Regions from separate parts of the Streptomyces sp. JLBG701 genome, predicted to be linked through region 1. Evidence: riboswitches for the same ligand, from Rfam matches in the RefSeq annotation. Region 1 holds a riboswitch; each other region holds the start of a gene.

Region 1 (5,852 bases):
CCATGGTGAGCTGGCGCGACCACATGCCCGCCGGGATGCTCCTGAAGTCGACTCCGGTGGCCTCCAACATCGACGCCCCGCAGCGCGGCCACGCCCTCGTCGACTACTGCGACGCGGCGGGCATACCCAGGCTGGTCACGGACGAGGACATCATCCCGGTCGAGACCTTCATCGCCTACGGAGAGTGGTTCCAGCAGCGGCTGGTGCCCGAGCTGGAGCAGGTGCGGGTCGTGTCCGTGGACCGCAGGAGCGGGGGCGCCGGCTTCGAACTGAAGCTGGATTCGGGGGAGTTGTTCACGGCCCGGGCGGTCGTGGTGGCGACGGGCCTGTCCGGCCTCGCGCACCTGCCCCCGGAGCTCGCCGGAGCGGCGGCGGACGGACCCACCCCCACGGGCCCTGTCTCCCACAGTTCCCAGCACCACGACCTGAACCGGTTCGCCGGCCAGGAGCTGATCGTCGTCGGCGCGGGCCAGTCCGCGCTGGAGACGGCGGTGCTGGCCGCGGAGGCGGGCGCGCGGGTACGGGTGGTGTCCCGGGGCCGCGGCAGGGTCGCCTTCGGCTCACCCCCGTGGCAGCAGCCGAAACTGCGCCCGGAGTCACCGTTCGGGCGGGCCTGGTCGCTGTGGGCGCTGAGCTACTACCCGCATCCCTACCGCTACCTCCCGGCCGAGGCCCGCCACTACCTGGTCCGCCAGGTCCTCGGTCCGCTGGGCGCGTGGTGGCTGCGCGACCGCTTCGAGGGAAAGGTGCAGGTCAGTGAGGTCGCCCGGATCATACGGGCGGACGCGCCGGACGGCCGCCGCCCGACGCTGACGGTCACCGACCGCGCCGGCGGCACACAGGAATTGTCCGCCGACCACGTCATAGCGGCGACGGGCTACCGCGTCGACATCGTCGCCATGGATTTCCTCGGGCACGAGCTGCGCACCCGGCTCGCGGTGAGCCGCGGCACCCCGAAGCTCGGCGCCGGGTACATGTCGTCCGTACCCGGGCTGTACTTCACCGGGCTGCCGTCGGCGTCCTCGTACGGCCCGGTGATGCGCTTCGTGTGCGGCACGGAGTTCGCGTCACCGCGGCTGGCCAAGCACCTGGTGGCGGCACACGGGTAGGGGCACGCTCGCGGAAAGCGTCCCGGAAAACGTCCCGACGGTCTGTCACAACGACGGCCCCCGCTTCGTCAGTGGAGTGAGCAAGCAACCAGACCACTGACCCAGGAGGCAGCACCATGAAGGCACGGATGACGAACCCGGCGTACGTCCTTCCGACCGCGATGAAGGGAATCGGCAGTCTCGTTCAGGCGATCGGCGAGGGCGGGCTGTCGCAGGAGCTCGGGGAGGTCGTCGCGCTGCGCGCCAGCCAGATCAACGGGTGCAGCGCGTGTGTCCACGGGCATGTGCACAACCTGCGGAAGGCCGGCACGAGCGAGGACCGGATCGCGGCTGTGGCCGTCTGGCGCGAGGCGCCCTGGTTCACGGACGCGGAGCGCGCCGCACTGCAGTTGACCGAGGTGATGACGCGGCTCGCCGACCGTTCGCAGGACTCCGTGCCGGACGCCCTGTGGGACGAGATCGCCGACCACTTCGACGAGAAGGAACTGTCCGCGCTGATCCTCACGATCTCCCTCACGAACATGTTCAACCGCATCAACACCACCATCAGGGAGCCCGCGGGCACCACTTGGGGATGAACCGCGTGGGGCGGCCGGGACGGCAGTGAGCGTCGCTGTCGTCCGGTTCGCGCCGAGTCGGTGGGGCGTCCTGTCCGTATTCTCTGATCATGGCCGCACCCATCGCATATTCACTCATCGCCACTGACCTGGACGGAACGCTGCTGCGCGGCGACGACACCCTCTCCGACCGGTCCCTTTCCGTGCTGGCGAGGGTGGTTGAAGCCGGTGCGCAGCACCTCGTCGTGACCGGACGGCCGGCGCCGAGAGTGCGCCCGCTGCTCGATGACCTCGGCAGCGGGGGGCTCGCGGTGTGCGGGCAGGGCGCGCAGTTGTACGACGCCGGCGCGGACCGTCTGCTGTGGTCCGTCACCCTGGACCGGGAGTTGGCCGAGACCGCGCTGGGCAAGATCGAGGCCGAGGTCGGGCAGGTGTACGCGGCCGTCGACCAGGACGGCGTCGACGGGCTCACGCTCATCGAACCGGGGTATCTGATGCCCCATCCGACGCTGCCCGCGGTACAGGTCGGGAAGCGTGACGACCTCTGGGGCGAGCCCATCAGCAAGGTCCTGCTGCGCCACCCGTCCCTGTCCGACGACGAGTTGGCGTCGACGGCGCGCGGAGTGGTGGGTTCCCTCGCCACCGTCACGATGTCGGGGCCCGGGACCGTCGAACTCCAGCCATGCGGCATCACCAAGGCGACGGGGCTGGCGCTGGCGGCCCGGCACCTGGGCCTGAGCCCGGACCGGACGATCGCCTTCGGGGACATGCCCAACGACATCCCGATGTTCGACTGGGCCGCCCACGGCGTCGCCATGGCCAACGCCCATCCCGAACTCAAGGCGGTGGCCGACGAGATCACCCTGTCGAACGAGGACGACGGCATCGCCGTAGTCCTGGAAAGACTGTTCCCGCAGCTCTGAAACCCCCGAACCCCCGAAGCCCCGAAGGCCCGAAGGGCCCAAGGGGCGCGGGGAACTGCGCGACCAGCCACGACGAAGCCGCAGACGCAAGACGACACATCCCGGCACCACCCATCGCGGCTCTACCGGCGGAGCTAGTACGCCCCGTAGACGTTGTCGATCGAGCCGTACCGCGCCGCCGCGTAGTTGCAGGCCGCGGTGATGTTCGCGACCGGGTCGTAGGAGTCCCACGACGTGCCGGCCACGTGGTAGGCGTTGAAGGTCGGGTCGATCACCTGGAGCAGGCCCTTGGACGGGGTGCCGGCGGCCGCGTTGGAGTCCCAGTTGTTGATGGCGTACGGGTTGCCCGAGGACTCACGGATGACGTTGCGATAGATGCCGTCGTACGTCCCGGGGATTCCGTTCTGCGCCATGACCTGGAGGGAGGCCCGGATCCAGCCGTCGAGGTTGTTCGCGTATCCCAGCGAGGTGGCCGTGACCGTGGTCGTGGTGGCCGCGGACGCGGTGGTCGCGCCGATGAGCGGGAGGGCCAGTACGGCGGCTCCGGTGCCGAGGACGGCGAGCTTGCGGGCGAGGCGGTTGGGGCGCTTGAGACGGTATTGAGCGGCAGCGGGCATGGCGGATTTCCTCTCCGGCGCCTGCGAGGTGAGCTGTCGGGTGCGGGCTGGGAGGTGCCCGGCCGTGCCGCCGTAGAGCGACACGACTTAACCCCAAGCCGTACCGGTATGTCCGAAGACGTCCGGGTCCGGCGACTTACCTGGGTCCCCCGCTCCTGCCGTGCGAGTGGTCGTCGATGAGTGTGTGGCGAGCGGCGGCAGGATTCGGCGTTCCGCCCGACAGGCCGGGAACGTATGCGACAGCACATGTCCGGAACAAGTACCGGATTCACAGAACATGCCTGTTGACCTTGTTGTGAGGCTTATGCGGTGCTTGATCCTTTGCGGTCGCCAAGCCTCAATTGCCCATCGGCGCAAGGGGAGGGGCGGGTTCCGGTGCATGAAAGCGTGAATGCCCGTGAGTGACCCAACTCACGGGCGTTCGCAAGAGCGGCAAATCGGGCAATGAAGCCCAAGTAGTGGTTAACCGGCTGTCCGTGGGATCCGCTTCTCCCATGTCCGGTGAAAGACGACCTCGCCGCCCTCCGTGCAGACCACCTCGTTGGAGGTGACGAAGGCCGTCGCGTCGCAGGCGATCTCCGAGCGAGTGGTGACCGTCGTGTCCCAGGCCATCTCGGGGCGGTGCAGCCGGATCGACCAGTCCGAGCGGGTGCGGGCCGACAGGGGGTCCGACTCGTTGATCGTGTACGTCTCCAGCGCGTCCTCGGTGAATTCCAGACCGTCGGGGTACACGCGCGTACCGCCGTAGCGCGGGTCGACCTCCAGGCGCCACTCGCCCTTCGCGACATCGCGGACGACCAGTCGCTCGGGGCGCGGTTCGTCCAGCGTGGCCGGGTAGTTCACGCCGATCGGCTCCGCCTCCTCCGGTTCCTCGAAGCGGATCCCCGGCGTCAACTCGTGGTTTCGTACCGGCAGTTCCAGCGCACTGCCCGCCGGATCCAGCGTGAAGCCCGCCGCCGACTCCGGCTGGGGCCAGATCCACGGCCAGTACGCCGAGGAGACCGCGAGGCGGATGCGGTGCCCCGGCGGGAAGACGTGACCGATGCCGTTGAGCTCGAAGGTCACCTCCTCCGTGGCGCCCGGCGGCCACGCCACGGCCCGGTCGCGCCCCTGCCGCGCCGACAGGTTCAGCACACCCCGGGTGACCAGGGTCGACGAGCCGTCCGGCGCCACGTCGCAGACCCGGGCGACCACCTGGCCGCGCCCCACCTCCGACGTCAGCCGCAGCCGCACCCTCGGCCGCCCCAACACCCAGGCCTCCTCCGGCACTTCGAACTCGAAGCAGACCGACCTCGCGTCCTCGTCCCGCTGGTCCGGCGGCAGGTCGCCGTCGTTGCCGAAGGGAAAGAAGCGGCCCGCGTCGACGCCCGTGTGCATGGGGGAACGGACCGGAAGAGGGGCGCCCTGAAGGCCGTACGAGATGGTCGTGACGTTGGGGGAGGGCCAGGCCGGTTCGCCCACCCAGCGGCCCGGGAGGGTCTCGTAGACCGTCGCCGGGGGGTGCGAGTCGCTGATGTACGCGCGCAGGAGGGACTCGGACATGATGCCGGTGTCGATGCCCTTCAGGTGCTGGTCCCACCAGCGCAGGGTCTCCTGGAGGAAGCCGATCGCCGGGCCGGGCGGGAGGCCGCGGTCGGGGTACTGGTGCGACCAGGGGCCGATCAGGCCGCGTACGCGGTCCGGCGGGAGGTGTTCGACCAGGCGCAGGACCGTGTCGCGGTACGGGTCGTGCCAGCCGCCCACGGCCAGGACGGCGGCGTCGATCGCGCCGTAGTCCTCGCAGACGCTGCCGTGGCGCCAGTAGTCGTCCCGCGTCTGGTGGGCCAGCCAGGTGTGCAGGAAGGGGTCCACCCGCTCCAGGCGCTTGAGCCACATGTCGCGCCAGGACTCGCCGACGTAGTGCGGGTCGGGCGGCCGGGACACGAAGGCGAGCATGGTCGCCGCCCACGCGTGCATGTCCACGGCGAGGACGGAACCTCCCGTGTAGTGCACGTCGTTGTCATAGCGGTCGTCCGTCGAGCAGACCGTGACGATCGCCTTGAGCGGCTCGGGCGCGAGGGCCGCGATCTGGAGGGAGTTGAAGCCGCCCCAGGAGATGCCGAACATGCCGACCCGCCCGGAGCACCAGGGCTGCGCCGCCAGCCAGTTCACCACCTCGACCCCGTCGGCCAGCTCCTGCCCGTCGTACTCGTCGCCCGGCATGCCCTCGCTGTTGCCGTGCCCGCGGATGTCGACCCGGACGGAGGCGTAGCCGTGGCCCGCGTACCAGGGGTGGCGCTGGAAGTCGCGTGGGGCTGTCCAGTCGGTCAGGCGGTACGGGAGGTACTCCAGGAGCGCCGGCACGGGTTCGTCCGTCAGAGGGCGCCACACGCGCGCGTAGAGGAGTGTTCCTCCCCCACTGCCGAAAGCGTGGGAGGTGCCCCCAGCCAGCGGGATGACGAGGTCCTCGTGAGTGGTCTCGTAGGGGAAGGACGTACGGATGTGCATGCTCATCCCAGTTGCCTCAGTGGGCGGGTTGCCTCAGTGGACGGGGTGCATCGTGCGGCGCAGCCATGGGGCGGCGGCCATCACGGCGAGGCCCGCGGCGACCGCGATCTTGTTGGAGGCGTGCGGCTGGCCGTGGCCCATGCGGACCCAGAGCGCGGC
Region 2 (5,852 bases), 3.0 Mb from region 1:
TAGGCACCACAGCCGGAGCAGACTTTGCCTCTGAGGCAAGAAAGTTGCCTCAGAGGTAAAGCTGCGGCTGAATGGAGGGCATGAGCGCTCCCGAAGCCGAGCCCGAGCCGCTGTCGGCGTCCGGGCCGGCCGAAGACCTGCCCACCGTCGCACCGCAGCTCCGTTCGCTGCGCCGCCGCGCCGCCCTCACCCTGGAGACCGCCGCCCACGCGGCCGGACTCTCGCCCGCCCACCTCTCCCGCCTGGAGACCGGCCGGCGCCAGCCATCACTGCCGATGCTGCTGTCGCTCGCCCGTATCTACGGTACGACGGTTTCCGAGCTGCTCGGCGAGACGGTCGCGGACCGGGACGCGGTCGTGCGCGCCGCCGACATGGAACCGACCCGGGCGGGCGGCTGGACCTACCGGCAGGCAGGGGCGCCGGGCCGCGGGATGCAGGCCCTGCGGGTCCACATCCCGTACGGCTCCCAGGGTGACATCGTGCGCGTGCACGCCGGCGAGGAGTGGCTGTATGTCCTCAAGGGGCGGCTGCGGCTGCGCCTCGGGGACACCACGCATGTGCTGCCGCCGGGCGACAGCGCGCACTTCGACTCGCTGACCCCGCACCGCCTCGCCGCCGAGGACCGCGACGGAGTCGAACTCCTCTTCGTCCACACGCTCCTGCAGAGCCCCACCACCGCGCTGTGCCTCGGCCCCACCATTGGAGAGACGTCATGAGCGACATGGAGGAGAAGTTCCCCCGGGCCATGTGGGTCCGGCTGATCATCTACATCGCGGCGGGCCACGTCTTCGCCGCCTTCCTCTTCCTGCTGTTCGAGATGGGGGCGAGGCAGTGAAGGGCCGCCTCAGTCGAGCAGGCGCTCGCGCAGCCGCTCCCGGGTCTCCGGCGTGATTCCCAGTCCCTGCTCCAGGTAGGCGTCGACGCCGCCCCACGTCTCCTCGATGGTCTCGACGGCCGCCGTCAGGTATTCGGCCCGCGCGTCGAAGAGGGGGCTGAGCAGCTCCATGACCTCGGGGGAGTAGGCCGAGGCCGAGGAGCTGCTGCGGTGCACCTTGTAGCGGCGGTGCTTGGCGTTCGACTCCAGGTAGTCGGCGAGGATCGCCTCGCGCTCCACGCCCAGGGCGAGGAGGGTCACGGCTATCGACAGGCCCGCGCGGTCCTTGCCGGCCGCGCAGTGCATCAGGGCCGGCACGCTGTCCTCGGCGAGCGCGTGCAGCACCCGGGAGTGCTCGGCGGTGCGTTCCTTGACGATCGTGCGGTACGAGCCGATCATGCGGTCCGCGCCCTTGCCGTCCCCGAGGAACGAGCGCAGCTGGTCGATGTCGCCGTCGCGGACCATGACCCAGAACTCGGAGCCGTGTGCGGGATCCGTCAGCGGCAGGTTCACATTGCGCACGCCGGGCAGCTCGACGTCCTCGCCTTCCAGCTTCTTGTCGGCCGCGTTGCGGAAGTCGAAGATCGTGTGCAGGCCCAGGGAGGCGAGGAACGTGGCGTCCTCGTCGGTCGCGTGCGCGAGATGGCCGCTGCGGAACAGCACGCCCTGCCGCACCCGCCGTCCGTCCACGGTCGGCAGCCCGCCCACGTCACGGAAGTTGCGCACTGCGGCCAGCTCGGGCTCGGTCGACGGCACCTGCTGCGTCACGGGGGCTCCTCCCAGTCCGCCCCGCCGACGCACGTCATCGGTGGGCACGCCTTCGACCATACGACATGGATTCCCAGGGCAATGAGTTGTCCACAGGCGTTGCTTCTCCGGCCCCCGGACGTTGATGATGTTGGTGCTTGATCGGACCTGTTGAGATGTGTGGGAGCCTGATGTTGGAGATCGCCGAGACCGGTCGTACGTGGCTTCTTTCGGGCCCCACGAGCAGTTACGCCGTCCATCTCACGGACGCCGACGAACTGCTGCATCTGCACTGGGGTCCCAGGATCACCCTGGCCGACGCCGAGGCCCTCGCCGTGCGCCCGCTGCCGGACTACTGGCCCTTCGAGTCCCAGCTCGACGGCCGTGAGGAGTACCCGGTCGAGGGCGGCCCCCGCTTCACGCGCCCCGCCCTGTCCGTGCGCACGGACGAGCGCCGCGGCACCGAGTGGAGCTTCGAGCGGGACGAGAGCGAGGGCGACGAACTGCGGCTCCGCTTCCGCGACGCCGGGCTGTCCGTCACGCTGCACTACCGGATGCGCGGAGATGTCGTCGAGCGCTGGACGACGCTCGGCAACGACGGCCCGGCCGCCCTGGAGCTGCTCCGCGCCGACTCGGCCACCTGGACCCTGCCCGACCGCGACGGCTGGCGCCTGTCCCAGTTGCACGGCCGCTGGGCCGCCGAGTCCCGGCTCGTGAGCGCCCCCCTCACCTACGGTGAGAAGGTCATCGGCAGCCGCCGCGGCCACACCGGGCACCAGCACCTGCCGTGGGTCGCGCTCGACACCGACGCGAACGAGGAGCGCGGCGAGGTCTACGGCTGCGCCCTCGGCTGGTCGGGGTCCTGGCGGATCGCCGTGGCCCAACTTCCGGACGCGCGCGTGCAGATCACCGGCGGGGTGGGATACGACGACTCGGGCCTGCTGAAGCTGGACGCGGGCGAGTCGTTCACGACGCCCGTCTTCGCGGGGTTGTGGAGCGACGCGGGCTTCGGCGGCGCCAGCCGGACCTGGCACGCCTACCAGCGGACGTACGTCATCCCGGAGGTCGACCAGGACCGGCCGGTGCTCTTCAATTCCTGGGAGGCCACGGAGTTCGACATCGCCGAGGAGCAGCAGCGGGAGCTCGCGCGGCGGGCCGCGGCGATGGGCGTCGAGCTGTTCGTGGTCGACGACGGCTGGTTCGGGACGCGGACCAGCGACCGGGCCGGGCTCGGCGACTGGGCGCCCAACCCCGACCGCTTCCCGGCCGGCCTCAAGCCGCTCGCCGACTACGTCCACGACCTCGGCATGCAGTTCGGCATCTGGGTCGAGCCCGAAATGGTCAATCCGGACAGCGAGCTGTATCGCGCGCACCCCGACTGGGTGCAGTTCCAGCCCGGACGAAAGCGGACGGAGTTCCGCAATCAACTGGTACTGAACCTCGCCCGCGAGGACGTCCAGGAATACCTCTGGGAAAAGCTCGACGGACTCCTCTCCAGCGCCCCCGTCGACTACGTCAAGTGGGACTTCAACCGCTGCTTCACCGACGCGGGCTGGCCCGGTGAGCCGTATCCGCAGCGCCTGTGGGTCGACCATGTGCGCGCGCTCTACGCCCTGTTGGACCGGCTGCGGGAGGCCCATCCCGGGGTGGCCTTCGAGTCCTGCTCGGGTGGCGGCGGCCGGATCGACCTCGGTGTGATGAGCCGTACGGATCAGGTGTGGACCTCGGACAACACCGACCCCCTCGACCGGCTCGCCATCCAGCACGGCTTCAGCCAGATCCACCCCGCCCGGGTCATGGCCGCCTGGGTCACCGACAGCCCGAACACCCAGCTCAACGGCCGGGTCAGCTCGCTCCGATTCCGGTTCGTGAGCTCCATGGCGGGCGTACTCGGCGTCGGTGGCGACCTCGCGAAGTGGAGCGACGAGGAGCTCGCCGAGGCGCGGGAGTGGGTGGAGCTCTACAAGGAGATCCGGCCCCTCGTGCAGCGCGGCGACCAGTACCGGCTGCGGCCTCCGCGCGGCGGGCTGAGCGCCGTGCAGTACGTGCGCGGCGACGAGGCCGTCGTCCTCGCCTGGCTCCAGGCGCAGAGTTACGGCGAGCCGGTCCCGGCTCTTCGGTTGCGCGGCCTCGACCCGACAGCATCGTACGAATGCCGTGAAACGGGCGAAGTTCACAGGGGTGCCGTATTGCTGCATCACGGGCTGCGTACAGGCTTGCTCGGTGACCTTGATGCGGCAGTTTTCCGGCTGCGTCGCATCTGAGTATTCTGTCCGAATTGAACCCTTCATTCCAACTCGCTCTGGAATGAAGGGTTCTGGGGATGTGTCGCGTGAGCAGCGTCTCATTCGTGACCGAGCGTCGCCCGTCATGTTCACGTAATTCCGGTTCATTTCCTGGGGATTTGAAGTAAGTGACGGGGGTGGAATTCACGGAGGGTGACCGTGAATTCTCACAGGGGATCACAAGAAACGCGTGCAACTGGAACCTCCTGCTTGTCCCTTTGCGTCTTGGTCGCTTACGTTCGCCACCAATCCGGACGGACGCCCAATCCTGCCGCCGCCCGGAATCCGCAACTCACCGGTGAACGGCAGGAGCGGGGGACCCACAGGTAGAACCGCCTGTTCCGGTCTCCGGAACGGCTAGGGGTAAAGCCGCGTTTCGACGCGACCGGGCATCTCCAGCTCGCACCCGACAGCTCACCTCGTAGGCGCCGGAGAGGAATTCGTCATGCCCGCGAAGGGTAAGCACCGCCGCCCGAAGGCCCAGCGTTTCACCCGCTCGATCGCCGTTGCCGGAACCGGCGGAGCCGCACTCGCCCTTCCGCTCATGGGGGCCACCGGCGCCCATGCGGCCACCCCGCAGTCCGTTTCGGAAAAGGCCGCGCAGTCTTCCACCGCGACGGTCGAGAAGACGGCCACTGAAAAGAAGGCCGCCGAGAAGAAGGCCAACACCAAGAGTTCGGGCGTCAAGACCTATTCGGTGCGAGCCGGGGACTACCTCTCGAAGATCGCCGACGAGCAGGACGTCAGCGGCGGCTGGACGAGGATCTACCAGGACAACCGCAAGGCCATCGGCAGCAACCCGTCCCTGATCCACCCCGGCTTGAAGCTCACGCTCGGCGGAAAGGCCGCGACGGGTAAGACGGGTAAGACGGACACCACCAAGTCGTCGTCCTCTTCGTCTTCTTCAGCCTCCTCGTCCTCGTCCTCGTCTTCTTCGGCTTCCTCGTCCTCGAACACGTCGACGAGCGACGCGACCGACACCACGAGCACCAGCACCTCCAGCGGCTACACCCTCCCCGTGGCCGGTGCCACCGTCGGCACCGCCTACCACACGGCGGGCAGCATGTGGTCCAGCGGCTACCACACGGGCGTCGACTTCGTCGTCCCGACCGGTACTTCGCTCAAGGCCGTGGCCGCGGGCACGGTCGTCTCCGCCGGCTGGGGCGGTGCGTACGGCAACCAGGTCGTCATCAAGCTCGCCGACGGCTACTACGCCCAGTACGCCCACCTCTCGTCGCTCTCCGTCTCCAGCGGCCAGACCGTGACCGAGGGGCAGCAGCTCGGCCTCTCCGGTGCGACCGGCAACGTGACCGGCCCCCACCTCCACTTCGAGATCCGCACCACGCCGGACTACGGCTCGGACGTGGACCCGGTCGCCTACCTCCGCTCCCACGGTGTCTCCGTCGGCTGACACCCGCGCCTGAAGCGCCCCCACGCCACCGAAGGCCGGACCCCGATCCCCGGGTCCGGCCTTCGGTGTGTCCACTGCTCCCCGTTCGTGATCGCTGTGTTGCCTCTTTGTGGCAGGGGTGTCCAAGGCGTCGGCAGGGGAGGGAGGGTGAGGCGACAGTGATCCCGTTCCCGAAGGAGTCGTATCCCGTGACGACCACGCGTAGAACGTTCGGAGCCCTCGCCGCCGGCACCGCCCTCGCGGCGCTCGCTCCGACGGCGGCGAGCGCCGCGCCCCGCCACCGCCGGCTCATCGCGCACGACGACTTCCGCCACGGTCTCGGGCAGTGGGTCGCCGAGTTGCAGGGCGGCGGCACCGTCACCGCCTCCCGCGGTGTCCTGGAGATCGACGTGCCGAGCGGTGCGACGGTCTGGTTCAAGCGGAGGCTGGAGGGGCCGTACGTTCTCGAGTACACCGCCACGCCGGTGTCCGAGGGCGGGGTCAACGACCGGGTCTCCGACCTCAACAACTTCTGGAACGCCACCGACGTGCGCTC
Region 3 (5,852 bases), 2.1 Mb from region 1:
TCCGCGTACGCGTCGTCCTGCCAGCGTGCCTTGAGGTCGCGCAGCTGTTCCACCCGCTCCTTGGCCTGCTGCTTCTGCCGCTGCAGGTCGGCGATCTCGGCGCGCTGGGAGACGTACTGCCTTATCGGGTAGGCGAGGGCGACGATCAGCGAGCACAGGACGAGGGCGAGGAGGGCGGCGCGGCCGGTCAGCCGGGAGCGGCGGGCCTGCCGTTTGGTCTGGGAGCGGTAGACGCGGGCCGCGGTCTGCTCGCCGAGCAGCTTGATCCTGGTCGCGGTGGAGAAACGGTCCCGGTCCTTCACGGCCATCTCTCACTCCCGTTCCCGACACGCGCGTACGTCCCCGCACACGGTACGGGACCGGGTACGGGGACGTACGTACGACTGGCTAAGCCTTAACCCTGTACGGGTCGTACGGGGGTCAGCCCTTGAAGCGCGGGAAGGCCGAGCGCCCGGCGTACACCGCCGCGTCGTCGAGGATCTCCTCGATGCGCAGCAGCTGGTTGTACTTGGCGACGCGCTCGGAGCGGGCCGGGGCGCCGGTCTTGATCTGGCCGCAGTTGGTGGCGACGGCGAGGTCGGCGATGGTGACGTCCTCGGTCTCACCGGAGCGGTGCGACATCATGCACTTGAAGCCGCTGTTCTGGGCGAGGGTCACGGCGTCCAGGGTCTCGGTCAGCGAGCCGATCTGGTTGACCTTGACGAGCAGCGCGTTGGCGGCGCCCTCGTCGATGCCGCGGGCCAGACGCTCCGGGTTGGTGACGAACAGGTCGTCGCCGACGATCTGGACCTTGCCGCCAAGCTTGTCCGTGAGGACCTTCCAGCCGGCCCAGTCGTCCTCGAACAGCGGGTCCTCGATGGAGACGAGCGGGTAGGCCGCCACGAGCTCCTCGTAGTACTCCGTCATCTCGGCGGCGGAGCGCTCCTTGCCCTCGAAGAGGTACTTGCCGTCCTTGTAGAACTCGGAGGCGGCGACGTCGAGCGCGAGGGCGACCTGCTCACCGGGAACGTAACCGGCCTGCTTGATGGCCTCGAGGATGAGGTCGAGGGCGGCGCGGTTGGAGTCCAGGTTCGGGGCGAAGCCGCCCTCGTCGCCGAGGCCGGTGGACAGGCCCTTGGACTTCAGCACGCCCTTGAGGGTGTGGTAGACCTCCGTGCCCCAGCGCAGCGCCTCGGAGAAGGACTCCGCGCCGATCGGGGCGATCATGAACTCCTGGATGTCCACGTTGGAGTCGGCGTGCGAGCCGCCGTTCAGGATGTTCATCATCGGAACGGGCAGCAGGTGCGCGTTCGGGCCGCCCAGGTAGCGGAAGAGCGGCAGGTCGCTGGCCTCGGAGGCGGCGTGCGCGACGGCGAGGGAGACGCCGAGGATGGCGTTGGCGCCGAGCGAGCCCTTGTTGTCGGTGGCGTCCAGGTCGAACATCGCCTGGTCGATCAGGCGCTGCTCGGTGGCGTCGTAGCCGACGAGCTCCGGGCCGATCTGCTCGATGACGGCCAGTACGGCCTTCTCGACACCCTTGCCCTGGTAGCGGTTGGGGTCACCGTCGCGGAGCTCGATGGCCTCGAAGGCGCCCGTGGAGGCGCCGGACGGGACGGCGGCACGACCCGTGCTGCCGTCGTCGAGGCCGACCTCGACCTCGACCGTGGGGTTGCCTCGGGAGTCCAGGATTTCCCGGGCTACGACGACGTCGATGGACGGCACGAGCATCTCCTTCTTGGGATGTGACGCGGCTCTGCAAGACCGCGATGGGTTCTGCGAGACCGAGCCTAACCGGCTCCGGGCGATCAGCCACCGCTTGGACCGGCCCCTGGACAGAACCGAGAGTAAATTGTTTCTGAACTGAACAAAGACGGCCGTACAAAGACGGCCGTACAAAGTCGGCGCAAGAAAAAGCCCCGCCCCGGTGCGTACGGGGGAACACGCACCGGAGCGGGGAGCCTCGTGGGGGACGGGGGTGACCCTCACGAGGCCTTCAGTATGAGGACCACGGATGTGAGGGCGCTGTGGTTCAGCTAGGTCTTACTTGAGGTGGAGCTGCTGACCCGGGTAGATGAGGTCGGCGTCCTCGACGATGTCCTTGTTCAGCTTGAACAGCTTCGCCCAGCCGCCCTTGACGTCGTGCTCCTCGGCGATGGAGCTGAGGGTGTCACCCTTGACGACCTTGTACTCGCCGTCACCCTTCTTGACCTTCTTGCCGGTCGGGGTGGTCACGGTCTTCTTGGCGGCCGGGCGCTCGGCGGAGCGGGAGGCCGACTGCTCGGTCGAGCGAGTGGTGGTGCCGGTGCTCGTGTCGGCGGAGGAGCTGGAGCTGCTGCTGCCGGTGTACGAGGCGCTGGACAGGCCGGTGCCACAGGTCGGCCAGGCACCCTTGCCCTGCGCGGCGAGGACCTTCTCGGCTATCTCGATCTGCTGCGCCTTGGTGGCCTGGTCGGCGGTGGAGGCGTAGGCGGAGCCGCCGTACGCGGCCCAGGTGGAGGCCGAGAACTGGAGGCCGCCGTAGTAGCCGTTACCGGTGTTGATGGCCCAGTTGCCGCCGGACTCGCACTGGGCGACGGTGTCCCACTCGGAGGCGGTGGCGGCGGAGGCGGTGCCGGACGCCATCAGCGGCGCAGCGATGGCGACACCGGTCACGCCGGCCAGTGCGGCGACGCGGGTGGCCTTGGACGGGCGACGGTGCTTGCCCTTACCGGAAAACAGCATGGTTGATCCCCTCACCGACGCCTGCGAGGTGAGCTGTCGGGTTCGGGCCGTGTGAGTTGCCCGGCCGCACACCTTTCGATGTACGACTTCACCCCAAGCCGGTTCCGGCCACTGAAGCCTCGAAGGCTTCAACTGCCGGGCCCGGCACTTACCTTGGGTCCCCCGCTCCTGCCTACGGCGCTGTTGAGCGACGACTGTTCCCGTAGGCCGCTGGCAGGACTCGGCGTTGCGGCAGACGGGGCTCGTGTTGACGAGCGGTGACGACCGTAGACAGGCGATCGCCGGAATTTCAAAGACGATCAGGGCTTCTGAGACTCATCCCACACTTTCCCCAAACCGGACATTCAGCGCGAACCATGACGCGAACTCCCGCTGCTTTTAACCCGTTTAGACACCAAGATCGAGGGTCTGACCGGCGAAGATGTGACTCGGGTCGGACCCGATCGCCTTCTTGTTCGCGGCATAGAGCGCACGCCATCCGCCATCGAGGTCAAGGGAGTCGGCGATGGACGCGAGCGAGTCGCCGGCACGGACTGTGTACGACTCACGCGACTCACTGGCGCCGCGATGCCTGCCGGTGCCGAGCGCGCCCGTGTCGACGAGGGCCGAAGAGCCGACACTCTGCTCGAAGTTGCCCGACTCGTCACCCTTCGTCGCACCTGTGGATGAACTGTCCGTTTCCTGAGGAGCGCTCTCGGTGGACGTCGACGCGGACTCGGAAGACGAAGGCGACTTGTCGGACTTGGTGGAGTTGTCCGCGGAGTTGCCCGTGGAGCCGGCGTCGGCGGAAGCGCCCGGGGAGTCGCTTGAGGAGTCGCTGGACGAAGAGGACGTATCAGATGATTTACCGGAGGAGTCGGACAGACCGGAAGAGCTGGACGAATCCGACGAGTCGGACGAGTCCCCCGCGACACCCGTGTCGACATCCGCCGAAGCCGAGTCCTGGCTGAGCCCGTTGAGCAGGCCGCAGGTGGACCACGCGCCCACACCCTGGTCGTCGAGGAGCTTCTCGGCGACGGCTATCTGCTGCGAGCGGCTGGCCAGGTCGGCGCTCGGGGCGTAGTCCAGGCCGCCGTACTCCTCCCAGTTCTCCTGGCTCAGCTGGAGGCCGCCGTAGTACCCGTTGCCCTCGTTGGCACTCCACGCGCCGCCGCTCTCGCACTCCGCGACGCGATCCCACGTGGTGCCGTCGGCGGCGCTCGCCACCGTCGCCCCGAGGAGCGGGATCGCGATGGCGGAGCCGGTGACTCCGGCCGCGACGAGGATGGCGGGGGCCTGACGGGGGCGACGGTGACGACCGTTCCCGGAGAGCATGTGGGGACCTTTCCGGAGGCAACAGTGACCTGCGCGACGGATGAAGCGGGGGCGTCGCACTGGTACGCGAACGTATCTGCAGTCGATCACTTGTCACAAGTTAATGCCGCGAGGATCACGTGAAGATCACAGACTTGAGGGTTTGTCAGGTTTGCGGTGGCGGAGCGGGGCCCTGCGCAGTCGCCGGACGGAATTAACGGACCGGCGTGAACTCCACAGGCAAAGTGCGCAATCCACGCATGATGAGGCCGCCGCGCCAGCGCAAATCGGTTGGATCCGCCGCGAGTTGGAGGTCTGGGAGGCGGGTGAGGAGCGTGGCGAGCGCCGTCTGGCCCTCCAGGCGGGCGAGGGGGGCGCCGAGGCAGTAGTGGATGCCGTGGCCGTAACCGAGGTGCTGATTGTCACGTCGGGAGAGGTCGAGCGTGTCCGGCTGCGCGAAGCGTTCGGGGTCGCGGTCCGCGGCCGCGAGTACGACGAGGACGGGGTCGCCTGCTGCGATGTCCTGTCCGCCGACGGTGAGCGGCTCGATGGCGAAGCGCCAGGTGGCGAGTTCGACGGGGCCGTCGTAGCGGAGGAGTTCCTCGACGCCGGTTTCGAGGAGGCCGGCGTCGTGGGCGGCGAGGGAGGTTTGGAGGCGGGCTCGCTGCTCGGGGTGGGTGAGAAGGGCGTACGTGCCGTTGCCGATCAAGTTGACGGTCGTCTCAAATCCGGCAAACAGCAAGATAAAGGCCATGGCTGCCGCCTCGTTCTCGGTGAGGTGCTCGCCCTCGTCCGAGGCGCGGATGAGGCCGGAGATGAGGTCCTCGCCGGGGGCGGGGTCGGCGGGGAGGGCCTCGCGCTTGCGGTGGATCAGTTCGGCGAGATAGCCGCGCATCTTCTTCACGGACCGCGCGACACCGCCCCGGGGCCCGCCGCCGTGCCGGGTCATCATGCCCGCCCAGTCACGGAAGTCGTCCTGGTCCTCGCGGGGGACGCCGAGCAGGTCGCAGATGGCGTAGATGGGGAGCGGGAAGGCGAACTCGTGGATGAGGTCGGCGGAGCCGCGCTCGGCGAACCGGTCGATGAGGTGGTCCGTCAACTCCTGGACGCGGGGGGCGAATTCGGCGACCCGGCGAGGGGTGAAGGCCTTGGAGACCAGTCGGCGGAGCCGTGTGTGGTCGGGCGGGTCGATGTTGAGCAGATGCGTCATCAGCTCGGCCTTGCGCTCGCCGGGGATACCGGTCTTCCCCTTGGCGTGCGCCGGCTCGTCGTGATGAGCGGGGTTCTTGCTCAGCCGCTGGTCGGCGAGGGCCTGCTTGGCATCGCCGTAACGCGTGACCAGCCAGGCCTCCACGCCGCTGGGCAGCTTGGTCCAGTGCACGGGGGCGTGCTCGCGGAGCCAGGCGTAGGCGGGGTAGGGGTTGGTGGCGAAGTCCCAGGTGAAGAGTTCGGGGGCGCCGTCGGGGCGGAGTTGATCGGTCACTCCTCGACGGTATCCGGGCCGGATCCGACGGGCACCACGCCACTGGCTCGCACCAACCCCCGGGGCATGTCGCCCCTCACATCAGGTCACGTACGCGTCAGAGTGCGATCTCGGCACGATTGAGATCGAGTAGATCCGGATCCTGCCTGACCAGTTCCTCCTCGAACGCCTGCCATCCCTTGGCACCGACGAACGCCGCTTCGGACGGGCCGATCGGAACCAGCCACACGACGGACACCTCCACGTCGTTCTCGAGAACGACCGAGGAGAAGTCGTCGTCGAAGTAGACGGGGAGCGCGGCGTAGAGGGCCGTCATGGTGCCCCCTGGGATCAGCGGCATGGGGAGCGGGACCACTTCCCCCCGCAGCACCGCCTC

The links. Region 1 has a riboswitch for cyclic di-AMP ahead of AC5DRG_RS31465 (transglycosylase SLT domain-containing protein). Riboswitches for the same ligand answer to the same signal wherever they lie in the genome.
Region 2: another riboswitch for cyclic di-AMP. It lies ahead of AC5DRG_RS44750 (M23 family metallopeptidase); the one in region 1 lies ahead of AC5DRG_RS31465 (transglycosylase SLT domain-containing protein).
Region 3: another riboswitch for cyclic di-AMP. It lies ahead of AC5DRG_RS21435 (transglycosylase family protein); the one in region 1 lies ahead of AC5DRG_RS31465 (transglycosylase SLT domain-containing protein).

What each region holds. Positions count from the first base shown of each region.
Region 1 covers NZ_CM178588.1:6,784,646-6,790,497, forward strand. Annotated here, with positions in the region: gene AC5DRG_RS31450 (NAD(P)-binding domain-containing protein) at 1-1,109, shown strand, start outside; gene AC5DRG_RS31455 (carboxymuconolactone decarboxylase family protein) at 1,226-1,687, shown strand; gene AC5DRG_RS31460 (HAD family hydrolase) at 1,777-2,589, shown strand; gene AC5DRG_RS31465 (transglycosylase SLT domain-containing protein) at 2,724-3,206, opposite strand; cyclic di-AMP (ydaO/yuaA leader) riboswitch at 3,210-3,389, opposite strand; gene AC5DRG_RS31470 (CocE/NonD family hydrolase) at 3,669-5,693, opposite strand; partial or broken gene AC5DRG_RS31475 (peptide MFS transporter) at 5,745-5,852, opposite strand, start outside.
Region 2 covers NZ_CM178588.1:9,778,859-9,784,710, forward strand. Annotated here, with positions in the region: gene AC5DRG_RS44725 (aspartate aminotransferase family protein) at 1-3, shown strand, start outside; gene AC5DRG_RS44730 (helix-turn-helix domain-containing protein) at 81-716, shown strand; gene AC5DRG_RS44735 (DUF6126 family protein) at 713-835, shown strand; gene AC5DRG_RS44740 (tyrosine-protein phosphatase) at 845-1,642, opposite strand; gene AC5DRG_RS44745 (alpha-galactosidase) at 1,813-3,885, shown strand; cyclic di-AMP (ydaO/yuaA leader) riboswitch at 4,172-4,349, shown strand; gene AC5DRG_RS44750 (M23 family metallopeptidase) at 4,352-5,317, shown strand; gene AC5DRG_RS44755 (DUF6250 domain-containing protein) at 5,506-5,852, shown strand, end outside.
Region 3 covers NZ_CM178588.1:4,685,447-4,691,298, forward strand. Annotated here, with positions in the region: gene AC5DRG_RS21425 (FtsB family cell division protein) at 1-308, opposite strand, end outside; gene eno (phosphopyruvate hydratase) at 421-1,707, opposite strand; gene AC5DRG_RS21435 (transglycosylase family protein) at 2,020-2,700, opposite strand; cyclic di-AMP (ydaO/yuaA leader) riboswitch at 2,704-2,890, opposite strand; gene AC5DRG_RS21440 (transglycosylase family protein) at 3,088-4,014, opposite strand; gene AC5DRG_RS21445 (cytochrome P450 family protein) at 4,208-5,476, opposite strand; gene AC5DRG_RS21450 (suppressor of fused domain protein) at 5,574-5,852, opposite strand, start outside.